Regions from separate parts of the Macrococcus psychrotolerans genome, predicted to be linked through region 1. Evidence: predicted binding sites of a transcription regulator. Region 1 holds the regulator's gene; each other region holds the start of a gene.
What was found. Region 1 encodes LexA, which represses DNA repair genes until DNA is damaged. Its sites were predicted from a motif close to CGAACATATGTTCG; they were not measured.

Region 1 (8,525 bases):
AGAAAAATTGTTAATAATTATTATTTTGTCTCACGGTGTAAGGTGTATTTTTTTAATCTTGGACAGTATTTCATCAATTCAAGACGCTCAGGATTATTCCTTTTATTTTTCTTCGTGATATAGTTTCTATCGCCACATTCCGTACAAGCTAAAGTAATATTTACTCTCATTTTGTTCACTCCTATAAATTCATTTGTTTTAGTCTAATATGATATCAGGATTTGTTTCTGCTACCGTAAACTGAGGCAGAGGATCATTAAATATTGTCCAGTCCATCTTCATTTCTTCGTCTGTTAATAAACAGTGATCAAGGTCAGATACAATTTGCTGTTGATTCATTTCGATTCCGATAAAAACGATTTCAGTCTGGCGATCACCGAATGCATCCCATCTCTCCTTAAGTGTAGGATCTTCTATCATTTCCAGAGCTATCTCATCCGTACTTAACGTTGCAATCCATTCACCAGCACCTTGAATCTGCATCGAGTTACCTGCCTGGCTGATTAATCCACACATATCATTACGGGATGCCAACCAGAAGAATCCTTTTGAACGTATAACATCTAATGAAAAGTTTTCTAGGAAATGCATAAAACGTTCAGGATGGAAAGGGCGCTTTCTTCTATATACAAATGAGCCGATACCATACGCTTCAGTTTCCGGTGTATGCTCATCGTTTAATTCTTTTAACCATCCGGCACTTTGAGATGCTTTTTCAAAGTCAAATAACTTCGTGTTTAAAATTTTATCCATGTGGATTTTTGAGTGATCTGTCTCATAAATTAGTGCATCCGGGTTTAACTGATGGATTAATGCACGTAGTTCCTTAACATCTTCCTCATGCACTAAATCCGTTTTATTTAATAGAATAACATTTGCAAATTCAATTTGATCAATTAATAAGTCAATGACTTCACGTGTATCATGCTCATCATTTGCCATCTGGCGTTCAAGCAGCGATTCACCTGATGCATAATCATCCCAGAATCTGTTCGCATCAACAACTGTAACCATCGTATCTAACACTGTATTGTCACTTAAGTTTATACCTAGCACTTCATCGTTTAATGTTAACGTTTGAGCTACTGGTAAAGGTTCAGAGATGCCAGTAGATTCAATAACAATATAATCTAATTCTGAAGTTGTAATGAGCTTATTAATTTCAACCAGCAAATCTTCTCGTAACGTGCAACATATACAACCATTTTGTAACTGTATCATCTTTTCATCGGTACGTGACATATTTACTAGGTCAGCATCAACATTAATCTCGCACATGTCATTTACGATGACACCAACACGTTTGTCTTCGTTATTCATCAATATATGATTAAGCAATGTTGTTTTCCCGCTTCCTAGAAATCCGCTTAATACCGTAATAGGGACTTTCAAATGTATAACCTCCAATTCGTAATCATTACGTTTTAATATGTTATCGCTTTTATGACCATTTGTAAAGTAAAAAATCAAAAAGATAATTCTTCAGATAATCTTGCTTCTATCTATTGCATTTGTAAATAAAGAAGTATAGAATATTAAAACGTAACGATTACGAAATAGGAGATGATGAAATGAAGAAGTATTTTTCACTATTAGTGGTAATGGTAGTGATGCTGTTATCAGCTTGTGGTTCAGCAGATACAGTTCAAAAGGAGGGTAAACTAAAGGTCTATACGACAGTATTTGCATATAAGAGTATTATTGAGCAAATTGGTGGATCGCACGTTGAGGTGCAATCAATTTATCCGAAAGGAATCGATATCCATACTTTTGAGCCTACACAAAAAGATTCTTTACGTGTAGCGAAATCTGATATCTTTATCTATTCAGGTAAAGACTTGGACCTGGTTGGTGCTAAGATTGCTAATATTGCAAAAGATAAAACTAAAGTCGTGTCATTAGTACATGAAATCAAAGAATCTGATTTGCTTGCCAGTGAATCACATGAACATGGTGATGAACATGAACATGGTGATGAACATGAAGATCATAATCATGGCGTACATGACCCGCATATATGGCTAGACCCAGTGTTTAATAAATCTTTTGCAAAGACGATAAAAGATGAGCTCGTTGCTAAAGATAAAAAGCATAAGAAGGCCTATGAAGAGAACTATAACAAGCTGATCAAAGATCTTGATGCCATTGATAACAAGATGAAAGATATTGCGAAGAATAAAAAACATGATACGGTATATATCTCTCATGATTCATTAGGTTATCTTGCACACCGCTATGGATTTATGCAAGAAGGTGTATCTGGTATGAACAATGAAGAACCTTCCCAAAGTGATATTATCAATATGATTAATAATATTGAAAAGTCTAAAGCATCGGTGATTTTATATGAGCAGAATATACCATCCAAAACGACAGATATTATTAAGAATAAAACGAATGCAAAAACGGTAAGGTTTCACAATATGGCTGTATTAACAAAAGACGATAAAGGGAATATTACGTATCAGCAATTAATGGAAGATAATGTCAAAGCTATTGATGAAGCTTTAAATAAATAGGAGGAGCGATATTTTGGCTAAAAAATCAAAAATAGCAAAAGAACTAAAAAGGCAGCAGCTGGTAGAACAATATAGAGAACAAAGAGCAGCGTTGAAAGCTGCTGGAGATTACGTCGGTTTAAGCAAGTTACCAAGAGATTCATCACCTTCAAGACTTACGAACAGATGTCATATTACAGGAAGACCGCGAGGCGTTTATCGTAAATTCGGACTTTCTCGTATCGCACTAAGAGAACTTGCGCATAAAGGACAGCTACCTGGTATAAAAAAATCGAGCTGGTAGTACATGCTTAATTAGAAAGGTTAAGGCCATAAAAAGTCTTAGCCTTATTTTTATGTTATAATTTTTATTATGTCATATGTTTGATATAATAAAATGAAATTATGATCTAGGAGTAAATCATGAAAGAAAAAATAACTGCATCACTTTTAATCACGACTGAAGATAAAATATTGATTCAAGACAATGGCAACAAGCGAATGAAATTACCAGGTGTCGTAAAAAAAGGTCAATATACAATTAAACAGACTGCTGAGCAATTTGCGCGTAAGTTAAATAAAGAAATCAAAGTAGGAGGTATCTTGTTTGTTGTTGAGGAGAAAAAGCCGTTTAAAGGATTGATTTTTGAGACGATGGTTAATGATACTGCTTTTGTTTTCAATACACGCAATCAATCTGAATTTAAAGTAAGACATCCATATGCGTGGCTTGATTTTGATTACCTCGATCAGCTTGATATCGCTGATGAATTAAAACAGCTGATTATATCCAATCAAGTGATAAAATCAAGTGTGCCCTTAATCAATCTACATTAGGAGATATTATGAAAAGTTACTGGTTAAATTTTGCTGTTACTGATGTTGAACGTGCTCTAAACTTTTATCGTAATATCGGATTTGAAATCATTGATGAACGAAGTAACAATGAAACATTAGGTGCCTTTAAAATTGGTGATAATACGATATGTATATTTAAGCAGGATATACTTGAGCAGTTTATGCAGACACCATTAAAAGGTTACGCTGATCACCCTGAGATTATCATTTCCTTTGATCTGCCTGAAAAACACAATGTCGATGAGTTATATGAACGTATTGTTCAGTCGGGCGGAAATGCAGTAAGTAAGCCTACGGTAAAAAATGGTTATTATGGGTTTATATTCACGGATCTTGATGGTCATTATTTCAATGTGATGGTAATGTGAGGTAATTTATGTATAAGAAAATTGTAATATTAATTTTTACCGCAAGTATTCTGCTGTTATATTTTCTTCCTTCGATACACGGAAGGGGACAGATTAATCTCTATGTCCGCCTGCTGCTTTATGTTCTTACACTTCTTGGTTTATACATGAGTATGCTGATTGGACATATAAAGATGCGAATGCTCTATACTGGATTATTTGTATTGTTGACGGCAATAATATTGTTTATGCATACCTTTAATATATGGATATAATAGACTTTGATAACGGTTAAATACGATTAAAAAGAAGAGAAGATGACAGGGAATATTAATTTCTCGTCATCCTCTCTTCTTTTTAATGTGCCAGCATTTCTTCTTGTATTTCTCTAGCAGATAGGTCATCAGGATAGTATGTTGGCCAGTTTTCAAGTTCTTTTAGGAGTGCTTTACGATCATCCCCCATATAGATATGGAAATGAAGTGCACGTTCAGGAGCGATGATATGATCGCTGAACTGCACATAGTTGGGTGCCTCATTATCTCCATATACTTTTTTGAATATGTATCTAACGCCGCGATTTCCTTTTTCATAAGTCAGAATCTCTTTGCCATCATATTCATACTTAGCACGATGTTTTTTATTTTGTTTTGTAAAGATGATGTCTTTTTCACCAATTTTGATATGGGCGACATCAGTCTCGTATCCTTTATTATAGTATTCCTTTACTTCTTTCTTCGACTTATTCTGATCTTCCGCTTTATGTTCGAATACTTTATCAAGAGATCCATCTTTTAAGAAGGGATACACAGACTGCCAGTCACCTTCCCAGTCTGTTAACCGCCTGTCTTTTACAGCGTCATCTTCAAAATACCCTTCGTAGATTTTTTTGTCTGAATCTGTCAGATGATGTTCATGTTTGTGACTATGTACCTGTTTGTCTTTATGATGTTCAATCTTCTGTTCTTTTTTTACAGCTGCTTTATCTTCAGTGGTGTCACTACATCCAGTGAGCAATATAGCAAGTGAGACAGTTGTACCGATAATCAATTGTGTTTTCATATGTATTCTCCAATCGTAATTATTACGATTTAAATATTACTTCAACCCACATGATTCGTCAATGGTAAATTTATGGTAGAATGAATTTAAATATATTGAAAGAGGAATTTGTCTATATGAAACTAACTTTGATTTTTAGCTATGTACTGCTATTATTTGTCTTAAGATATGGATTCCAAATATTGAATGATCAAGTAACGCTTCTGCTACTGATTGGTGGATTAGCATTATTCGGATTTTCAAACAGAAAAAAATAGAGCAGGGTGAAGGCTTCCAGCTCTATTTAGTAGTTATCCAGAACATCTGTATCTTTTGGCATAAATAAGGCGAGTAGGATATAGATTGTAAATGTAGGTATATTCGCTGTAAAAAATGAGACTAAAATGAATGTGATTCGAACTACTTTAGAATCAATATTAAAATATTCACTAATACCACCAAGAACTCCAGCAACATAGCGATCAGTTGTTGACCTTGTAAGACGTTTTTTCATTATCTATCACTCCTTTTTTTAAATATAGCAAATAGATGTAGATTATTCCAATGATATACTAAAATGTTTAACATATAGTATTATGGGTATAGTAAAGATAGATTATTTAAGGGGATAGTAACATGGAAACAACAGAGAAGAAAAATGAAAAAGATATACTTGAACAAGTTAAAACGATATTAGGCAAGTAGGATCCAATTGATAAATAATATTACAACACCCGAGCCAGTTAGAAAAGTTTTATTCTAACTGGCTCGGGTGTTGTGATATTGGTATTAAAAATTATATACATGTAGCAAAACGTATGGCCTAATATTAAAATTCTCTGAATAGACCTACAACTTTACCAAGAACAGTGACTGAATCAAGGTAAAGCGGTTCCATTGTCAGATTCTCGGGTTGTAGACGGTAACGATTATTTTCTTTGAAAAAGCGTTTAACTGTCGCTTCATCTTCATCTGTCATCGCAACGATAATATCTCCATTTTCTGCGATGGACTGTCTTCTTACAATTACTTTATCTCTATCAAGAATGCCCGCTTCAATCATACTTTCCCCAACGACTTCTAAAATAAATATGTCACTGTTATGGCTAGAAGTGAAGTGTGCAGGTAATGGAAAGTATTCTTCAACATTTTCGATTGCAGTAATCGGGACCCCTGCAGTAACCTTTCCGATAACCGGTACATGAATTGTAGCCTCAGAATAATCTTGTGAATTTTCACCGTGTATAATCTCAATGGCACGGGGCTTCGTTGGATCTCGTTTAATATAGCCTTTTTCCTCGAGACGAGAAAGGTGGCCGTGCACAGTCGAACTTGAGGCAAGTCCAACAGCTTCTCCAATCTCTCTTACACTCGGTGGATATCCTTTAGTTGATACAATATGTTTTAAATAATCATATATTTCTTCTTGTCTTTTAGTGAGTTCTCTCATTTTAAACACTCCTTATATGTGGTGTTACACGTATTATAGCATACACGTTCGCATGTAACAAACATTTGTTCGTATTTTTATTGACATAGAACACACGTTCTGATAAAGTGTGAATACAAACAAATGTTCTAGGAGGAATTTGATATGACCGTTAGAATTTCTAAGGAATTTATACTATATTGTATCTTGTTTTTAATGATTACGCTTTTTTCGGTACTTTATATAGAACAATCGCAAGCTATTTATTATAATGAAGCACCTAGATTTACCGAACAGATAGGAGAACAAGACAATGGCAGATTACCGCATTCCGATTCTTATCATGATCCTGTTTCCAATGGTGAGGTACTTGGTGTTGTAAATTAATTAAAATATTTAATGTATTATGAGTGTAGCCAGTTGGTTTCACTCGTTTTTTTTGGTATCTTTATAATGAAAGGAATGAGAGTTATGCTAGATGAAAATAAGATGAAGAGAATTAATGAACTAGCTCAGAAGAAAAAGACAGCAGGTCTTACGGAGGAAGAAGGTAAAGAACAGACTTTATTACGTAAAGAATATTTACAGTCCTTCAGACAGTCTTTCAAGAAAACGATTGAGAACACGACCGTCATAGACCCTGAAGGTAATGATGTAACACCTGACAAGGTGAAAGACATTCAAAGATTAAATAATATCAGAAAATAAATTTTGTAGATGGGAGCATTTATATGTTTAATGAAAAAGATCAATTGGCAGTAGATAGTATTAGAGCTTTAAGTATCGATCAGATTGAGGAAGCGAATTCGGGCCATCCGGGGTTACCTATGGGTGCGGCACCTATGGCTTACACTTTATGGACACGTCATCTTAATTTCAATCCGTCATCACATCATTTCTTCGATAGAGATCGATTTGTACTATCAGCAGGACACGGTTCAGCTTTGTTATACTCATTGCTGCATGTTTCTGGTGGACTAGAAATAGAGGAACTTAAGCAGTTTAGACAATGGGACTCTAAAACTCCGGGACATCCAGAATACCGTCATACTAAAGGTGTAGAAATCACAACAGGGCCACTAGGGCAAGGATTTGCGATGAGTGTCGGTATGGCGATGGCAGAAAAACATCTTGCTGCAACTTTCAATCAGCAGTCAGATATTATTGATCATTATACGTATGTATTAGTTTCAGATGGAGACTTGATGGAAGGTATATCACACGAAGCTGCAAGTCTTGCAGGTCACTTAAAACTTAATAAATTAATTGCTTTATATGATTCGAATGATATCTCTTTAGATGGAGAGCTGAATAAAGCGTTCTCTGAAGATGTTAAAGGGCGTTTCGAAAGCTATGGCTGGGAACATATTTTAGTGTCCGATGGTAATGATATGGAAGCCATTGATAAAGCTATTTCAGTAGCGAAATCAAGTGATAGACCTACGATCATTGAAGTTAAGACAATTATTGGTTATGGTTCTCCGAATAAGCAAGGAACGAATGGCATCCACGGGGCTCCATTAGGAGGAGATGAGCGTAAGCTTGTATTTGAAGCATACGGTTTAGAGGCAGATAAGAAATTCCATGTAGATCCAGCCGTTTATGAAATATTCCAGCAGACGATGCTAAAACGTGCAAATGAAAAAGAGCAGTTATGGAATGAGAAATTTGCGCAATTAGAAAAAGAAAATGCTGAACTAGCACAACAGCTTAGACAAGCGATAGCTGGTGAATTAAATTCTGACTATGCGGAGGCTTTACCGGTATATGAGGCTGGTACATCAGCTGCTACCCGTGCAACGAGTGGTGATATGATCCAGGCAATCGCAAAAACAGTTCCTTCATTCTTTGGGGGATCTGCAGATTTAGCATCTTCTAATAAATCAAATGTTAAAGATACAGAAGACTTTTCGGCTGAAACGCCTGAAGGAAAGAATATCTGGTTTGGTGTCAGAGAGTTTGCAATGGGTGCTGCTTTAAATGGTATGGCTGCTCACGGTGGGCTTAAAGTATACGGTGCGACATTCTTTGTGTTTAGTGACTATTTGAAGCCGGCAGTAAGATTATCAGCGTTAATGGGCTTACCAGTCACATATGTATTTACACATGACTCAATAGCAGTTGGTGAAGATGGGCCGACACATGAACCAATCGAGCAGCTGGCTGGTTTACGAGCGATTCCTAACTTAAATGTGATTCGTCCGGCCGATGGTAATGAAAGCCGTGCCGCCTGGAAAATTGCGCTTGAATCAACTGATGCACCGACTGCACTTGTCCTTACGCGTCAGAACTTAACTGCGATTGATATTGAACAGGACAAACTAGAAGCGGGAGTTGCACGTGGTGGTTATG
Region 2 (8,525 bases), 470 kb from region 1:
GTTCATTAAAATCTTTTGCGGTGTTTGTTCCCATCTTATTGAGACGATAGTTCATCGCAGCAACTTCTATGATTACTGCTAAGTTACGCCCTGGTCTGATAGGGATCGTCTTCTTCGTAATTTGAGAATCAAGGATCGATAATTTTTCTTCGATTAATCCTATGCGGTCGTAAACTTTATCTTTATCCCATGTTTCTAGATTCATATTGAGCATTAGACGTTTCTCTGGAAGGACACTCCCTGCGCCAAATAAGGTCATTACATTGATGATTCCTAGTCCTCTAATTTCAAGAAGATGTTCTATCAGCTTTGGTGCTTTGCCCATCAGTACATTACGTGAAACTTCCTTTATCTCCACATTGTCATCTGCAACGAGTCGATGTCCACGCTTGACAAGTTCCAGTGCTGTCTCACTCTTACCTACTCCAGAATCACCGGTAATCAATACACCTACCCCATATACATCGACCAGAACTCCGTGCATCGTCGTTTCAGGCGCAAGCTCACTCTCAAGATAAGATGTAATCTTGCTGATTAAACTTGTCGTCGCTTCTTTGCTCTGCAGGAGTGGTGTCCCTTTACGATTACATGCATCGATTAGTTCCTGCGGGGCCGGAATGTTTCTTGTTAAGATAATACACGGTGTTTCCTTACGACAAAGCTTTACCATTCGTTCTGCACGTTCTTCCTTCGACAACGTTTCAAAGAAAGACATCTCAGTCGTCCCCAGTATTTGTATGCGATCGGAAGAATAGTGAGAGAAGAAGCCTGCCATCTCAAGGCCCGGTCGCGAAATATCTGCATTAGCCACCGGGATTTCTATTGCGACATTGCCCGCTAAAAACTTAAGGTCAAATTTATCAATTAGTTCTATACTTGTTATCATAATTATCCTCACTTTCTCTTATCATTTATATTAAATAACTTTATATCAATTTACAATTCATAATCACCAACAAAACCCGAGCGCTGCAGAAAATTATTAACAATTTCTACAGCGCCCGGGTTTAGCTAGAGATGATTTGACAATGATCTCAACAGTTATTTCTCTATATGATGTTTTAAATATTGACCTGTGTATGACTCACGCACTTGCATAATCTGTTCTGGAGTGCCGCTTGCGATAATCTGTCCACCGTTATCTCCACCTTCTGGACCGAGGTCAACAATGTAATCGGCCATCTTGATGACGTCCAGATTATGCTCGATGATCAGAACCGTATCCCCATTGTCAACAAGTTGCTGCAAAACTTTCAGTAGCCTTGCAATATCATCAACGTGTAATCCAGTCGTCGGTTCATCTAGAATATATAACGTTTTACCTGTACTGCGTTTATGCAGTTCCGAAGCTAATTTGACACGTTGTGCCTCACCCCCTGAAAGTGTTGTAGCAGGTTGTCCAAGCTGAATATATCCTAGTCCGACGTCCATGATGGTCTTAAGTTTACGCTTAATCTTAGGAATGTTCTCAAAGAAATGATACGCATCTTCTATCGTCATCTCGAGTACATCTGCAATATTCTTATCTTTATATTTCACTTCCAGCGTTTCACGATTATAGCGTTTGCCATGGCAGACTTCGCATGGCACATAGACGTCAGGAAGAAAGTGCATCTCTATCTTGATAATGCCGTCTCCGTGACAAGCCTCACAGCGTCCGCCTTTAACGTTAAAGCTGAATCGACCTTTTTGATAGCCTCTTAACTTCGCTTCATTCGTCTGCGCAAAGACATCACGTATATCATCAAAGAGACTCGTATACGTCGCAGGATTTGAACGTGGTGTTCTACCTATAGGAGATTGATCAATATCGATTATCTTATCAATATGCTCTATCCCCTTTACCGCTTTATGAGGTCCCGGTTTTTCTTTCGATTTATATAGCTTCTGAGCAAGTGCCTTATACAGCACATCGTTAACAAGCGTACTCTTTCCGGAACCGGAGACTCCGGTTACCACCGTCATCATACCCAGTGGAATCTGAACGTCCACGTCCTTCAAGTTATTACTTATTGCACCTTCTACCGATAAGAATCTTCCATCCGGTGTACGTCTTTTTTCAGGAAGCTCTATTTTTTTTGCACCGCTCAAATACTGACCTGTCAGCGATTTCTTGTTCTTCATCACTTGCTTAGGTGTACCTTGTGCGACAATCTCTCCTCCGTGCACGCCGGCTCCTGGACCAATGTCAATCAAATAATCAGCGGCAAGCATCGTATCTTCATCATGTTCAACGACAATAAGGGTATTCCCAATATCTCTCATCGATTTCAATGTATCAATGAGACGGTCGTTATCTCTCTGATGCAGACCTATGGACGGTTCATCCAGAACATACATTACACCTGTTAATCTTGAACCAATCTGCGTTGCAAGTCGGATACGTTGGGCTTCTCCACCAGAAAGCGTTCCTGCTGTTCTATTTAAAGTGAGGTATTCCAGCCCTACATTATATAAGAACGCCAACCTTTCAGTGATTTCTTTCAGCACGAGTTCAGCAATTTGCTGTTCTTTCTTTGAAAGTTCAAGCTTACTGAAATATTGTAATGCCTCTCTGATAGATAACGTTACAACTTCTCCTATATGCTGATTATTAATCTTAACACTCATCGCTTCTTCAGAAAGACGATAGCCATGACACGTATCACAGACCTCATCCACCATATATTTCTTCATCTGTTCACGTGTATATTCTGAAGGACTTTCCTTGTATCTACGTTCGATATTATTCACAATACCTTCAAACTTCATTACACGTTTACGTGATACACCATTATCCTGTCTGAATGTAAAGGAAATATCGTCTGAATGTCCATACAGGATGATGTCCTGATCTTTCTTAGATAAATCTCTAAAAGGTGCTTTCATAGAAATTCCAAAATGTTTACATGCCTGCTTGAGTAATGTCGGATAATAGTTCGAACTGATGGGCTCCCATGGCACTAATGCACCATTTGTTAATGATTTGCTATCATCAGGAATGACAAGATTTAAATCAACTGTTAATTTTGTACCTAGTCCATCACAATCGGGACATGCACCAAACGGGCTATTAAACGAGAACATTCGAGGTTCTAGCTTATCTATTGAAAATCCACAAATTGGACAGGCATGATGCTCTGAAAACTTCAATTCATCTCCGTCGATCAAATCAATGACAACGTTACCTTCTGCAAGTTTCAATGCATTTTCGAGAGAATCTGCCAGGCGGGTCTCAATGCCTGGTTTCACAACAAGTCGGTCTACGATAACATGGATATCATGATTTGTATTTTTATTGAGATCGATTGTTTCAGAAGCATCATAAACTTCACCATCTACCATGATACGTGCATATCCTTTTTTTGAGATCTCTTCTATGAGTTTCTTGTGCGTTCCCTTTCGGCCCTGCACTATTGGAGCCATAACTTGTATCTTTGTTCTTTCCTCTAATGCCATAACTTGATCCACCATCTGCTGTACCGTCTGTGACTCGATAGGGATACCATGATTCGGACAATAAGGTGTGCCGATTCTAGCATATAGCAGTCTTAAATAATCATAAATTTCTGTAACAGTTGCAACTGTACTTCTCGGGTTCTTACTTGTTGTCTTCTGGTCAATCGAAATTGCAGGGGATAAACCTTCTATCGTATCCACATCCGGTTTATCCATCTGTCCTAAGAATTGTCTGGCATATGCACTCAATGATTCCACATATCTACGCTGACCTTCAGCATAGATGGTATCGAATGCAAGACTAGATTTACCTGAACCTGATAATCCTGTCATAACAATGAGTTTATCTCTCGGAATTTCAATATCAACATTCTTTAAATTATGCGCTCTTGCGCCTTTGACGATAATAGATTTATTCTTCATCCGCTCACCCTTCTGCTTTTAACTCAAACAGTGCATCTCTGAGTTCTGTAGCACGTTCAAAATCTAAAGCTTTTGCCGCTTCTTTCATTTCATGTTCAAGCTGCTCTATTGTACGTGATCTTTCCTTCTTCGTTAATTTCTTCTTCTGTACGGGTTTTTGTTCCTCATCTGTTTCTAATGTGGCACTGATGACATCACGAATCTTCTTATTGATGGTTGTCGGAGTTATTCCATGTTCTTCATTATATGCTTCTTGTATCGAACGACGACGTGATGTTTCATCAATCGCAAACTGCATAGACTCTGTTATCTTATCTGCATACATAATGACGCGCCCCTGTTCATTTCGGGCAGCACGTCCAATCGTCTGAATCAATGAACGCTGACTGCGCAAAAATCCTTCTTTGTCCGCATCTAATATCGCGACGAGCGACACTTCGGGAATATCCAGACCTTCTCTAAGCAGGTTGATGCCGACCAATACATCAAATACTCCTAGTCTTAGATCACGGATAATCTCTATACGCTCTAACGTCTTAATCTCTGAATGCAGGTAATTAACTTTTATTCCAGCTTCTTTTAAGTAAATTGTTAAGTCTTCACTCATTTTCTTAGTAAGTGTCGTAATAAGTACACGCTCATTCTTTTCGATACGCACACGAATCTCTTCCATCAAATCATCTATCTGATGTTGTGATGGTCGCACTTCTATAATAGGATCCAGCAATCCTGTCGGTCGGATAATTTGTTCCACCATCTCGTCTGTATGCTCAATCTCATAAGGACCAGGTGTAGCAGAAACATAGAGAAACTGATGTCCTTTTTGTTCAAACTCTTCAAACTTCAGCGGACGATTATCCAGCGCGCTCGGCAATCTGAAACCATGCTCTACGAGAACATTCTTTCTCGCCTGATCCCCATTATACATACCACGAACTTGTGGCACCGTAACATGAGACTCATCCATCATGATCAGCCAGTCGTCACCGAAATAATCCAGCAACGTATATGGCGTCGACCCTCTAGGTCTTAAAGTCAGATGTAAAGAATAGTTTTCTATTCCTGAGCAAAAGCCCATTTCTCGCATCATTTCAAGATCGTAATTCGTACGTTGTTCAAGTCTCTGTGCCTCAAGCAGCTTCCCCTCGTCACGAAACTTCTTCAGTTGTTCCTCTAGTTCCTTCTCTATTCTTTCAATCGCAAGCTTCATCTTCTCTTCACGTGTGACGAAGTGACTTGCCGGGAATATCGCAAAGTGCTCTCGTTCTTTCAGCACTTCACCTGTTAAATAATTGATTTCACGTATGCGTTCTATCTCATCACCGAAGAACTCGATACGTATACACTGCTCATCACGAGATGCAGGAAAGATTTCCACAACATCTCCTCGAACACGAAATGTACCACGACGAAAATCTATATCATTACGCGTATACTGCACATCTACAAGCTTGCGTAATAATTGGTTGCGTTCCATCTCCATACCTACACGTACGCTGACAACAAGATCCCGATACTCTTCTGGGTTCCCTAAACCATATATACAGCTGACGGAAGAAATAATAATCACATCATCACGCTCAAATAAGGCACTTGTCGCTGAGTGACGTAACTTATCAATTTCATCGTTAATCGATGCGTCTTTCTCTATAAATGTATCTGTAGAAGGTACATAAGCTTCGGGCTGATAATAATCATAGTAACTTACAAAATATTCAACTCTGTTCTCTGGGAAAAACTCTTTAAACTCACTATAGAGCTGACCTGCTAATGTTTTATTATGCGCCATGATCAGCGTAGGTTTACCGATACGTTCAATGACATTACTCATCGTAAACGTCTTCCCTGTACCAGTAGCACCCAATAACGTCTGATAGCGTTTACCTTCTTTGATTCCTTGTACGATTTTCTCTATCGCATCAGGCTGATCTCCTGCTGGCTGATAGTCTGAATGTATCTTAAAGTCATGATGTTCCATACGTCCCCTCCTCATCGATTTACATTTTACCAAAATATACGCTTAAGGTACAAACATTTGTTCGTAAATCTTCATTCGTTTAACGTGCATCATATGACAAAACCCGATAAACGTATAGACACTATTAAATGTCTTGCATTTACCGGATTCTATTTTGAAAAGTCGCCTTTAGTATTCAACTTCCTATGTTTGATTATCTTTATCCAGGTTGTACATCTCTACGAACAAATAGCCGACTATCAGGCTCAGCGTATCTAAAAACACAATCATCTGTGAATGAAAGAATCCTTTGTAAACAGATACGCCGATAACAATAACCGACAACAGTAATCCTGTATATTTATTACGTACAATCATACTGAAACAAATCACCAGAAATGCAGGTAATGTACATGCTAATATATACCATATTGTCATTATATATTGTCCTTTTGCTGCAAGATTGCCATCGTTATTTCACGCAGTTCAGATCTTGGAATAAATTTCTCCTGAAGCATATCCGGAAGAATATTATCCAGAAAATCCTGCACACAATAAAGGTGCTTGAATTTTATAATCGTTCTTAAACTTTTGTCATAAATTTCAAAGTATAATGGTTCTGGGTTCCGCTTTTGAATCTCTCCAAAAGATTCATATAACAAATCAATCTTATCTGCTACAGACAGAATCTGACCTTCAAGTGTATCGTCTTTACCTTCTTTTAAGCGTTCTCGATATATTTCTCTATAAGCTTCCGGAAACTCACTGTCAATAAACTTACCGATCATTTCTTCTTCAACTTCACTGAATAAGCGTTTCAATTCTTTCGACGCATATTTAACAGGCGTCTTTATATCTCCGGTGAAGATTTCAGGGTAATCATGGTTTAATGCTTTCTCATATACATTTTTCCAGTTAATCTCTGCGCCATGATACTCCTCGACAGTTGCTAAGTATTGTGCAATCTTAGTGACCTTAAATGAATGTGCGGCAACATTATGTTCCTGGTATTTAAATTTGCCGGGACATCGTATTAACTTTTCCAGATCCGACAAACTTTTGAAATATTGATGGACACCCATTGAATCCCTCCTATTGAATCTGCATGATAATTTCTTCTATTTTCTGTTGATTAAGTTCGCCTACATATGTCTTCAATACTTTACCTTGTTTATCGACGAATACCGTCGTAGGAATATTGTAGATTTTATATCGTTTCATCGACGCTTCATCTAACGTGTACATCGGATATGTCGGTTTATAGTTATCGATAAACGCGTCTCTTTTTTCTATTTTATCCTGCACGTTGAATCCAATAAGACCGACATGATTAGGTTTCTCTTTTCCATACGTCACAAGCTCAGGCATCTCTTTCTTACACGGCTCGCACCACGATGCCCAAACATTGATTATCGTAATATCATGTTTTAAAAGTGATGCAATTTCTTTTTTCTGACCATTCATATCTGTAACAGCTATATCACCAATCTGCTTATTATTAAGCGGGTGATTATGTGTCACAATATTACCCGGCTTCTCATTGCCTTTATTAAATTGTATTACAGTATAAATTGAATAAGTTGCTAGTGCAACAAATATAGCAGCTAACAGAATTGTTATCAATCTTCTCATAGGACACCTCATGACATATTATAACAAAAAAACCTTACAACACGAACGGTGTGTAAGATTTAATCATTTTAATATTATTTTATTAGTAAATATATTCAAACTGAGAGCGCTGTGCTTTTGAAATTGTTCTATAAGTCTTCACGCCACTACGTGGATAGTTCATTTCAGAGACGAGTATACTTCCATTGCGATTGATACGTTCTACAACTGCTGCATGCCCATGATAACCTTTTTGAGAAATCATGACTGCACCATATACAGGCGTACGACTCACTTTATAACCCATTCGTCGTGCATTCGATGGCCAGTATTTTGCACTGTTCCAATTGTTACTTACAGGACGTTTAAGTTGTGCACGTCTATTAAACGCATAATATACACAGCTCCCTTTATAATAATAATTGTATCCAGCTTTCTTTACAGGATTATTATAAGCATGTGCCTGTTGACTATTTGGATAAATTGCTTCAGTTGTAGTCCCCAGCATGATTATTGCAATTATTGAAAGTATAACTTTTTTCATGTAATATCCTCCGGTTGTTTTATTAGCTAAATAGATATTACCATATAGAAAAAGCGAAAAATTCAATGTAACTTACATGTAATATATGGTTAATACAACTAACATATAATAATTTGATTATTACATAATGATTGCAGCTCCAAGTTAATTGTTAAAATTAAAAAAATCATGGGACAGGTTGTCCCATGACTTATTAGAATCTGTAATATCCTGCTACTGAACCATTTACGTAACTTACTGGACGTTGTCCAATACCTTCAGATGGATTTAAAGCATCGATCATTTGACCGTTACCAATGTATACCCCAACGTGGCTTCCACCATTGAAATATACTAAATCTCCTGCTTGAGGTGTTGAAACACGTGTTCCTGCAGCCATTTGTGCATATGTTGTACGTGGAATTGATTTCCCTTGAGCAGCGAGTACTTGTTGAGCAAATGCTGAACAATCTACTGCACTAGCAGAGTTCGCACCGTAAACATAAGATTTTCCTGCCGCTATACCATTTGCGACTTGCGCTACATTACCATTTACAGGTGCTTTATAGCTCT
Region 3 (8,525 bases), 690 kb from region 1:
TTGCATTAAGGCGATCAGTGTCTCATAATTCATTTCAATTGTTACACCATTTTCTTTAGTTAAGAAAACGTGCACACGTTTAGATATAAGCTGTTTTATTTTATCGATGTCGTTATGCTGCCAGGCAGCAAGTAAATGTACATGAGCCATCCTGTTCATCCTTTAAATGTATTTGTTTTATTATATATATAATCGTTTTAATTTGAAATAGTTAATGTCAAATATTTTTATGATGAAATTATTTATGATAAACTAAGGACAAAAGTAAACTTAGGAGTGGATATGGATGGAATTGATCAAAGGATTATTTAAAGCAGTATTTATCTTTGCCTTAGTATTAAGCGTTATTTTGACAGCAGGCGCTGCATTATTTTTCATCAGCTTTAAGAAAGATTTTGAAGATATCGAACGTCGTACGAAAGAAATCGTTTCACAAATTGAATCAGAACACGCGTAGAACTCAATTTTTTGAGTTCTTTTCTTTTTGAATAAATTAATAGACGAGGTGCTTATTTGAATACAGTTCAGCATGTTTTAGACATTAATCCGAGATTAGAATCCGAGATGCTTACATTGATTGCTTTGATGAAACAGAATAAACCTGCTATCCGCGATATTGTAATCGGGTGTAGCAGGCATGACTCTCATATCCGTACAGCATATCAGTTTAAAACATTATGGGAAGCATACGGCGGACCATTTGGTGATGGAGGACAAGTACTCGCTGTTGTGGACTGGAATGAACGCGCTAAGTCATTTAATAAATACATAAGAAGGATAAATAGACATAACCCTGATGCCTTTGTAGCGCTAGGTGCAACAGAAGGCTTTGAACAGGTGATGCGCAGATTACATCGTCTGACGGATATAAAGGCGCACCGCACATACGTCATGTCGACACTTGCTTCCCAAAGCATGATTAGTAGTGGTGGTATGTTTATATTTGAAGGGATGCGTGGCATAACACCTTTTGGTCATGACTTTGTTGTAGAAAGTGGCATGTTGCAGGTAAATGGTCATAGTCGTGCCGTATAGACGCTGTGATTCAAATTAATCGGCTGATATAAAGAATACAGCCGCCATACGCGGTAAATAATACAGATAATAATAGTGGATTAGTATATGCATCTCCTGTATCGGGCAGTGTTTTATCCACGGTCTGTGTTACTTTATATTCGGAGTCAATATGGTCTTCAGGGTGCATAGAGGTTGTTTCTTGAGTCGTTATTTCTTTCGTACCGCTTTCTTTTTGAATAGGTGATTCATATTGTTCTGCAACATTATAGGAAGAACTTTCGTCATCTTTTACAGGTGACACCGGAATCTGTGGCATTACGCCCTTATACGCTTTATTGTTGTTTTCTTGTGAGGTGACTGAGCGTTTCGTATACGTATATTTCTTTTGCACCTGCTGCTCTTTGTTTGATTGTTCCTCATCTGCCTCGTCGTTCAGCTTAATATTGAGCTTCTGTTTCTCAGGTGCGTTTTGTGGCATTACACGTGCTGCTCTTACTTTCGGAGGCGGGTCGTCTGTCTGCACTGTAATACGACGTGTTTCTCCTTGCTTGATACGAATGGGTTCTACTGCTTCGTCAGTAGTCGCCGTATATACCGTGTCACGCTTTAAGTTATCGAAATGAGCGGTCCCGTCTTTTGCTTCACTTGTCGCGATACGTTTATGTCCTTCGTTAAGATATACATGGACAGCTTCAGATGGAGTAAATGCAGGTGTGAATACTCTAACGGTTGTGTCGTTATTTGACGGTTGTTCGGTCTCATCATCATGTGGACGAGGGACTTCTTCAAGGATGCCATCTACCGGTTCATCTACATGAATGATATGCTTATGACCTACTTTAATAGGGATAATCTGCCCATCCACTTCAATTTCATTGACAGTATTATTGAAAATATAGTAACCATCGTCGTCTGTTTCGTAGTAGAGGTCATCATTTACTGTAAAGTGATATTTCAGCGGCTGGGCATGTTCATTTTCAAAGTACAAGATTGTAGGGGGTAACTCGTTAGCATATAGTGGCAATGGAATGATCAGCAACAATAATAGTATTATAATTGTTCGCATTATAGACTCCTTTAGTTGATTTGCTTATATTATGCCATGTGCTACGCGTTTGCTGTGATGAATTACCGAATCTTATCATTCATTTAGCTTCAGTTCACAATGCTTGTTTGAACTTTAATAAATTGTAATAAATCCGTTATTTTATCAATATTATTATGCAAATTCTGGATATTAATTGTTAAATGATTTCTGTAATAATCTCAAGATTTACAATATCTAAAAATGACACAAAATACGTGTGCCCTTCGTTTACCGTCGTGCCGATAATAATGGCAGCCCACTGATCAACCTTCTCGATATACATCATTGTATGCTGAATTGTGCCGTCGATGTAATAATCAATGTAAACTGGCTGCTGCTTACTGAGTGCGCTATGTAGTATCTCATTAATTTCCTGTAAGCGGTCTTCTGATAGTTCTGGACGTTCAATCTTCGTTTGTGCATCAATCTGGCGCTTAACATCTAGAAATTGTTCGGGCATCGTCGCAAAGGGTGCCCACTTAATCATGCCACGTCCTCTTGGAATATTTCTGTTCAATTGTGCAGGATCGATTTTACGGTAATCTGTTTCACCATAGATTGGATGAATCATTTTTATCCCTACTTTCAAGCTTTTCTTTCATTATACGAACATACGTTCTGTTTTTCAACAAAAAAATAATCTGAAGTTGTGAAACCTTCAGATTATAAAATATTTTACTTCGTAATCGCAAGCATCAGTTCACGTGCAACTTTCGCTGCAACTGCATTAGAAACGCCACTATGGTCGTATGGTGGTGACAATTCTACAATATCTGCTGCAACAACGTTCAGTTGTTCGAATACTCTAAATGCGGGTTCAAGTTCTCTATAAGTTAATCCGCCGGGTTCAGGTGTTCCTGTACCAGGGAAGATAGATGGATCTAGGCAATCCAGGTCAATTGTGAGATATACGGGCGTATTACCGATAATACCGGGTAAATTCTTTAATGTATCAATTGAAAACTTCTCAAGAATTGTATGTGTATCGCTCCAGTCAAACTCTTCTTTCGTACCTGAACGAATACCGTATTGATAGATTCTGTTATCACCAATAAGGTCATGTATGCGGCGTACGACTGTTGCGTGAGACAATGGTTCTCCCATATAGTCATCACGTAAGTCTGTATGTGCATCAAGCTGCACAAGCATCGCATCCGGATACTTTTCTAGGACGGCACGCATAGGGCCGAGCGTCACTAAATGTTCGCCACCGATCATAAACGGCAGTTTGCCTGCATTTAAGATTGTACGCGCAGTCTCTTCAAGTTCTTCTAGTACTTTCACCTTATTACCGATTGTAATATCGACGTCGCCTGAATCCATAATGCGGACGTTTTCTAAGTCTTTGTTTAAGAATGGGCTATACGTTTCAAGGCCATATGATTCAGAACGAATAGCATCAGCTGCAAAGCGTGTACCAGGACGATTTGAAACCGTACCGTCAAATGGCGCACCGTATATCACTGTCGTGGCTTCTTCAAATGAAGATTCGCAGCTCATATACACATGTTTATTCGGTTGCATCATCGAGCATCTCCTTAACGAATGTTGGAAGGGCGAATGCACCTGTATGAATATCTGTGTTATAGTATTTAGTTTTTAAGCCAAGTTTGTTCCATGCATCTAAGTCAGCATCTTTTAATGGGTCGAATTTCTTAGAAGCAAATCCAAATAACCAGTGTCCTGATGGATAAGTCGGCATATGGAACTGATACACACGCGTAATCGGGAATAATCCTTTGATCTTAGAGTGTGCACGCTTCATTTCATGTGCGTAGCTTGGATAATAAGGAGATTCATGCTGATTGATTAATATACCGTCATCTGTTAACACACGGAAACAGTTGTTATAGAAATCATGTGAGAATAACCCTTCACCAGGACCGATTGGGTCAGTAGAGTCTACTAAGATAAGGTCATAGTAACCATCTTCTTTGTTCTTCACGTATGCCAAACCGTCTTCGAATAATAAAGTAACACGTGGATCTGAGAGCTTTCCTGCTGTAATCGGAAGATATTCTTGAGATAAACGTACAACGCGCTCATCAATTTCTACCATATCAATTTGTTCGATTGATGCATAACGTGTTAACTCACGTACAGTACCCCCATCACCACCACCGATAACGAGTACTTTCTTAATATTAGGGTTTGTTGCCATAGCAACATGCGTAATCATATCGTGATACACGAATTCATCTTTTTCGTTAACCATCATTAAACCATCTAAAGTAAAGAACGTGCCAAATTCTTCAGACTTGAAGAAATCAATTTGCTGGAATGGTGTTTTTTCGGTTAAGATATGTTCCGTTGTTTTAATAGAAAATTTTACGTTATCCGTGTGATTCTCTGTATACCATAAGTCTAACATGTACAATTCCTCCTTATTTAGCTGCTACTTCCACAGGTTTGAATGATTCTACGACGATTTCACCATTAGAATATTTGTGGATCTTATCAGCCATACCACGACCGATTTCATATGAATCTGAAAGTTCAGCTTTCAATGCTTTTTGGAGATAATCTTCAGCACGCCAAGGGTCAACTGTATCTCCGCAAGTGAATACATCAACTGATGCATAGCCATATTCAGGCCATGTATGAATTGTTAAATGTGACTCTGAGATGATAACAGCACCACTTACACCGTACGGATTGAATGTATGGAAACAGCTTTCAACGATTGTCGCACCACTTACGCGGGCAGCTTCATTCATGATTGCTTCTACCTTATCATGGTCTTTTAAAATATCTTTGTCACAGTTATAGTATTCGATTAAAACGTGTCTTCCAAGTGTTGTTAACTTCATTATTAAGTATCTCCCTTATGATCAATTATAAATACTTCATTTTTGTTTTCTGCGCCAATCTTGATGATGGGCTGATCGTTAATAAATTTCCAGTAGTCGATGACTTCCTGGGTAATCATTTCACCGGCCATCAGGATTGGAATACCTGGTGGATAGATCATTAAACTTTCTGCACATATTTCATTAAGGGCATCTTCAATCTGGACAACTCTAGTCTCTGAATAGAAGACATCTCTTAAACCCATCTTCTGCATCGGAATCGACATCTGCTTCAGAATCGGTGGAACGAAAGGTTTGTCAGGATTAAAGTGTTTAATGCTGATGTGTGCGAGTGCATCATAGAGCTTATTGAGTTCATCTTCATTATCCATAAATGAAACAATCCCCATCACGATATTAGGTTCTGCAAGTTCCATCTGAATATCGTAAACGCTACGCAGCGTGTGATACACTTCAAAACCTGATAAATCAAGACGATGATCAATATAGATTGTGAGTTTAGTTTCGTCTAACTGCTGCTGATATTTGTTGCTAAATTTCTCTGGTTCTAACATGTAGAATCCGGGAATTTTATTGATTCTTTCTCTAAATGACTGAACAAGTGACAATACATTGTTGATCTTCTCTGCACCGTGCAGCGCTAAATGCTGACGTGCAATATCAAGTGATGACATGAGCAGGAATGATGCCGATGTGGACGTCAGCATATTGATGATGCTCTTTACTTTATGCTTATCAATCAGCTTGCTGTTAAATAATAATGCGCTCGTCTGAGTGAACGAACCGCCTGTCTTATGTAAGCTCGTTGCTGCCATATCTGCACCAGCTTCCATACTGGACAGTGGTAAGTGTTCTGAGAAGCGGTAATGTGCGCCATGTGCCTCATCCACAAGAACAGGTATCCCAGCGCTATGCGCAATAAAGACAATCTCCTTCAAGTCGCTTACTGCACCGAAATAAGTCGGATTCATAATGAATAGTGCCTTTGCATCAGGATGCGCAGCAATCGTTTTGCGTACTGTATCAACACTGATGTTGTGTGCAATCCCGTATTCTGTATCGAACTCAGGCACCATATATACAGGTGTGACATCAGCGAGTGCCATCGCATTCAGCACAGATTTATGAACGTTTCTAGGAAGTAGCAATTTATCTTTGGGTTTGAGTGCTGACAGAATCATCGCCTGAATGCCAGACGTTGTACCATTTAATAAAAAGTGTGCTTCATCTGCTAGAAATAGATCAGCCATTAAGGCTTGCGCATCATGTATCACGCTTGTCGGATGATCAAAGTTATCTAAAGTCGGCATAGAATTCACGTCATGACGTAATGTGCGCATGCCATAATAGTTGAGTGCATAATCAGAATCGATGCCACGCTTATGACCAGGTACATCAAAGCTTGTGACGTTTTGTGCTTCATATTCTTTTAAGGCAGTAAATAAAGGTGTAACGTTATGTTTGCCTTTGTCGATACTGTGTAAAACCTTTTGGGAATGTGTATGAATCATTGGACACTCCTTAAAATTGGTAAAGATTTAAATATTAGTTTTACTTAACAAATAGTTATGTAAGACTGTCATTTATTAATACCAAACAAATTGTAATGTATTACTAAACTTAACGCAACAAAAATTTTTAGATTTTTGAAAGTTTTTTGTGTGTTCTCATAAGCAATGTTATATAGGATTTGTTAATATGACTATGAGGAGGCGTTAACATGACTAAAATTAAAGGGTTATTAGGTTCTTATACAAAAAATGATGGCAAAGGGATTTATACCTTTGAAATAGATACTGACCTGAAAAAGATTACATCAGTAGAAACAGGCTATGAAGTAGGGGCATCGACTTACATCCAAAAGCATGGTGATAAGTTATATGGCATTAAAAAAGACGAGCAAGGTGCAGGGATTCAAAGCTATCAGATCGGTGAAGAACTTACAGTAATCAATGATTTACTGGAATCTACAGACAGTGGTTGTCACTTATGGATCAGCCGTGATGGGAAGTATCTATTAGAAGCGGTGTATGGATCAGGAATAGTGAGACTTTATGCATTAGATGACAATGGAGCAGTAGTACAACTTATCGATACACATCAGCAGCAAGGTAGTGGACCGAACGAAGAACGTCAAGATAATGCACATACGCACTATATTCAGGAAACACCGGATGGATATGCAGTTGCTGTAGATTTAGGAACAGACGAAGTGATTACATTTACGTTCGGTGATGAAGGATTTAAGCAAGTCGGCGTATTAGATGTAGAACCGGGCATGGGGCCAAGACATTTAATCTTCCATGAGAACGGGAAGTATGCGTACTTATTCACTGAGTTAAGCAATGAAGTTGTGGTGTTGTCTTATAATGACGGCAAGTTTGAAATGAAAGAGAAATATTCGGCGTTACCTGAAGACTTTACAGGCCACTCACAAGGTGCAGCAATAAGAATGAGCCACGATCAGCAATTTGTTTACGCATCAAACCGCGGACATCAGTCTATTGCAGTGTATAAAGTACAAGGTGAAGGTGAAGCGCTAGAACTGGTTGAAATTATATCTACACAAGGCGATTGGCCACGTGACTTCAATATTGATAACAGCGATAAATATTTAGTATGTGCACATGAAAGAGACGGTGTGTTAAGTTTGTTCGAGCGTGACGAGCAGACAGGACGCTTAACATTATTGGATGATAGTGCACGTGCACCAGAAGCAGTATGCGTGCAATTTTTATAAGGAAGATGATACCGGATGAGAATGTCCGGTATTTTTTGCAGATGAAATTGGCACGGCGCCAAATTCGCGAGGGAAAAAGCAGATGAAATTGGCACGGCGCCAAATTCGCGAGAGAAAAAGCAGATGAAATTGGCATGGCGCCAATTTCACTCATAATAAATGATGCTTCCTAGCTGATGATGTCTATATCGCTTGTTTAAGAATAAGCGAATCTTCTCACGACTCACTAAACCTTTAGTCCACGCTTTTAATATATGTGTCGTGATACGTTCGTCAGGAAATATTAATTTAATCTCTTGAATCGCACTATCCAATAAGTGATCACAATCAATGATTTTATTACACGATGAGCATTTATATTTTCTGTTAGAATGTTTTGTGTAAAATGATTTCATACATTCGCACAAGACTCCTTTTTTAAAATTGTGAAAGTTGTGAGGAGTTCTGAAATTAAAGGGATCTGAAGTATCTTGTAAACTTAGTAGTTTTTCACAACACTCTATATCGTATGCACCAACAGGCATTTGACTGTTCTCGCTAATAAATTTACATATTCTAGCTTGTTCTAAAATCTTATCTGTTGCGTGATAGCCATATACTTTATGTGTGGGATTGATGAAAGCGTGATAATAGTGGAAGTTATAATGCAGTTGAGAATTTTTTAAAAGGAGAGTAAATAATTTAGGTGTTCGTTCCATCTGGTTATTGATTCGCTCACAAGGTGATTGATCTGCATAATAATATTGTGCATCAACATAGTATAAATCTGATGTAAAATCTTTAACTTCAAATATATATAAATCACCATTCATTAAAATTAAGCTGTCTATCTGAAATGTTTTATTGTTGACAATGTAATTCAAGTTCCTTA

Region 2: uvrB (excinuclease ABC subunit UvrB) is a predicted target of LexA. The motif match lies at 5,890-5,903, and genes of this name have one in related genera.
Region 3: QA539_RS08875 (YolD-like family protein) is a predicted target of LexA. The motif match lies at 2,711-2,724, and genes of this name have one in related genera.

Annotation. Positions count from the first base shown of each region.
Region 1 is NZ_CP124591.1:1,010,610-1,019,134, forward strand. Features, by position in the region: gene rpmG (50S ribosomal protein L33) at 21-170, opposite strand; gene QA539_RS05060 (GTP-binding protein) at 199-1,392, opposite strand; gene QA539_RS05065 (metal ABC transporter solute-binding protein, Zn/Mn family) at 1,572-2,519, shown strand; gene rpsN (30S ribosomal protein S14) at 2,533-2,802, shown strand; gene QA539_RS05075 (hypothetical protein) at 2,922-3,335, shown strand; gene QA539_RS05080 (VOC family protein) at 3,344-3,724, shown strand; gene QA539_RS05085 (ZinT family metal-binding protein) at 4,061-4,765, opposite strand; gene QA539_RS05090 (hypothetical protein) at 4,882-5,022, shown strand; gene QA539_RS05095 (PspC domain-containing protein) at 5,049-5,258, opposite strand; gene lexA (transcriptional repressor LexA) at 5,574-6,194, opposite strand; gene QA539_RS05105 (hypothetical protein) at 6,339-6,560, shown strand; gene QA539_RS05110 (DUF896 domain-containing protein) at 6,645-6,881, shown strand; gene tkt (transketolase) at 6,905-8,525, shown strand, end outside.
Region 2 is NZ_CP124591.1:544,391-552,915, reverse strand. Features, by position in the region: gene hprK (HPr(Ser) kinase/phosphatase) at 1-886, opposite strand, end outside; gene uvrA (excinuclease ABC subunit UvrA) at 1,042-3,861, opposite strand; gene uvrB (excinuclease ABC subunit UvrB) at 3,866-5,854, opposite strand; gene QA539_RS02845 (CsbA family protein) at 6,023-6,256, opposite strand; gene QA539_RS02840 (YfbR-like 5'-deoxynucleotidase) at 6,256-6,900, opposite strand; gene QA539_RS02835 (TlpA family protein disulfide reductase) at 6,911-7,450, opposite strand; gene QA539_RS02830 (CHAP domain-containing protein) at 7,533-7,973, opposite strand; gene QA539_RS02825 (LysM peptidoglycan-binding domain-containing protein) at 8,167-8,525, opposite strand, start outside.
Region 3 is NZ_CP124591.1:1,703,800-1,712,324, reverse strand. Features, by position in the region: gene QA539_RS08895 (hypothetical protein) at 1-150, opposite strand, end outside; gene QA539_RS08890 (hypothetical protein) at 287-457, shown strand; gene QA539_RS08885 (hypothetical protein) at 514-1,035, shown strand; gene QA539_RS08880 (hypothetical protein) at 1,046-2,083, opposite strand; gene QA539_RS08875 (YolD-like family protein) at 2,262-2,675, opposite strand; gene speB (agmatinase) at 2,780-3,631, opposite strand; gene speE (polyamine aminopropyltransferase) at 3,615-4,475, opposite strand; gene speD (adenosylmethionine decarboxylase) at 4,489-4,914, opposite strand; gene QA539_RS08855 (aminotransferase class I/II-fold pyridoxal phosphate-dependent enzyme) at 4,917-6,425, opposite strand; gene QA539_RS08850 (lactonase family protein) at 6,635-7,654, shown strand; gene QA539_RS08845 (nuclease-related domain-containing protein) at 7,801-8,525, opposite strand, start outside.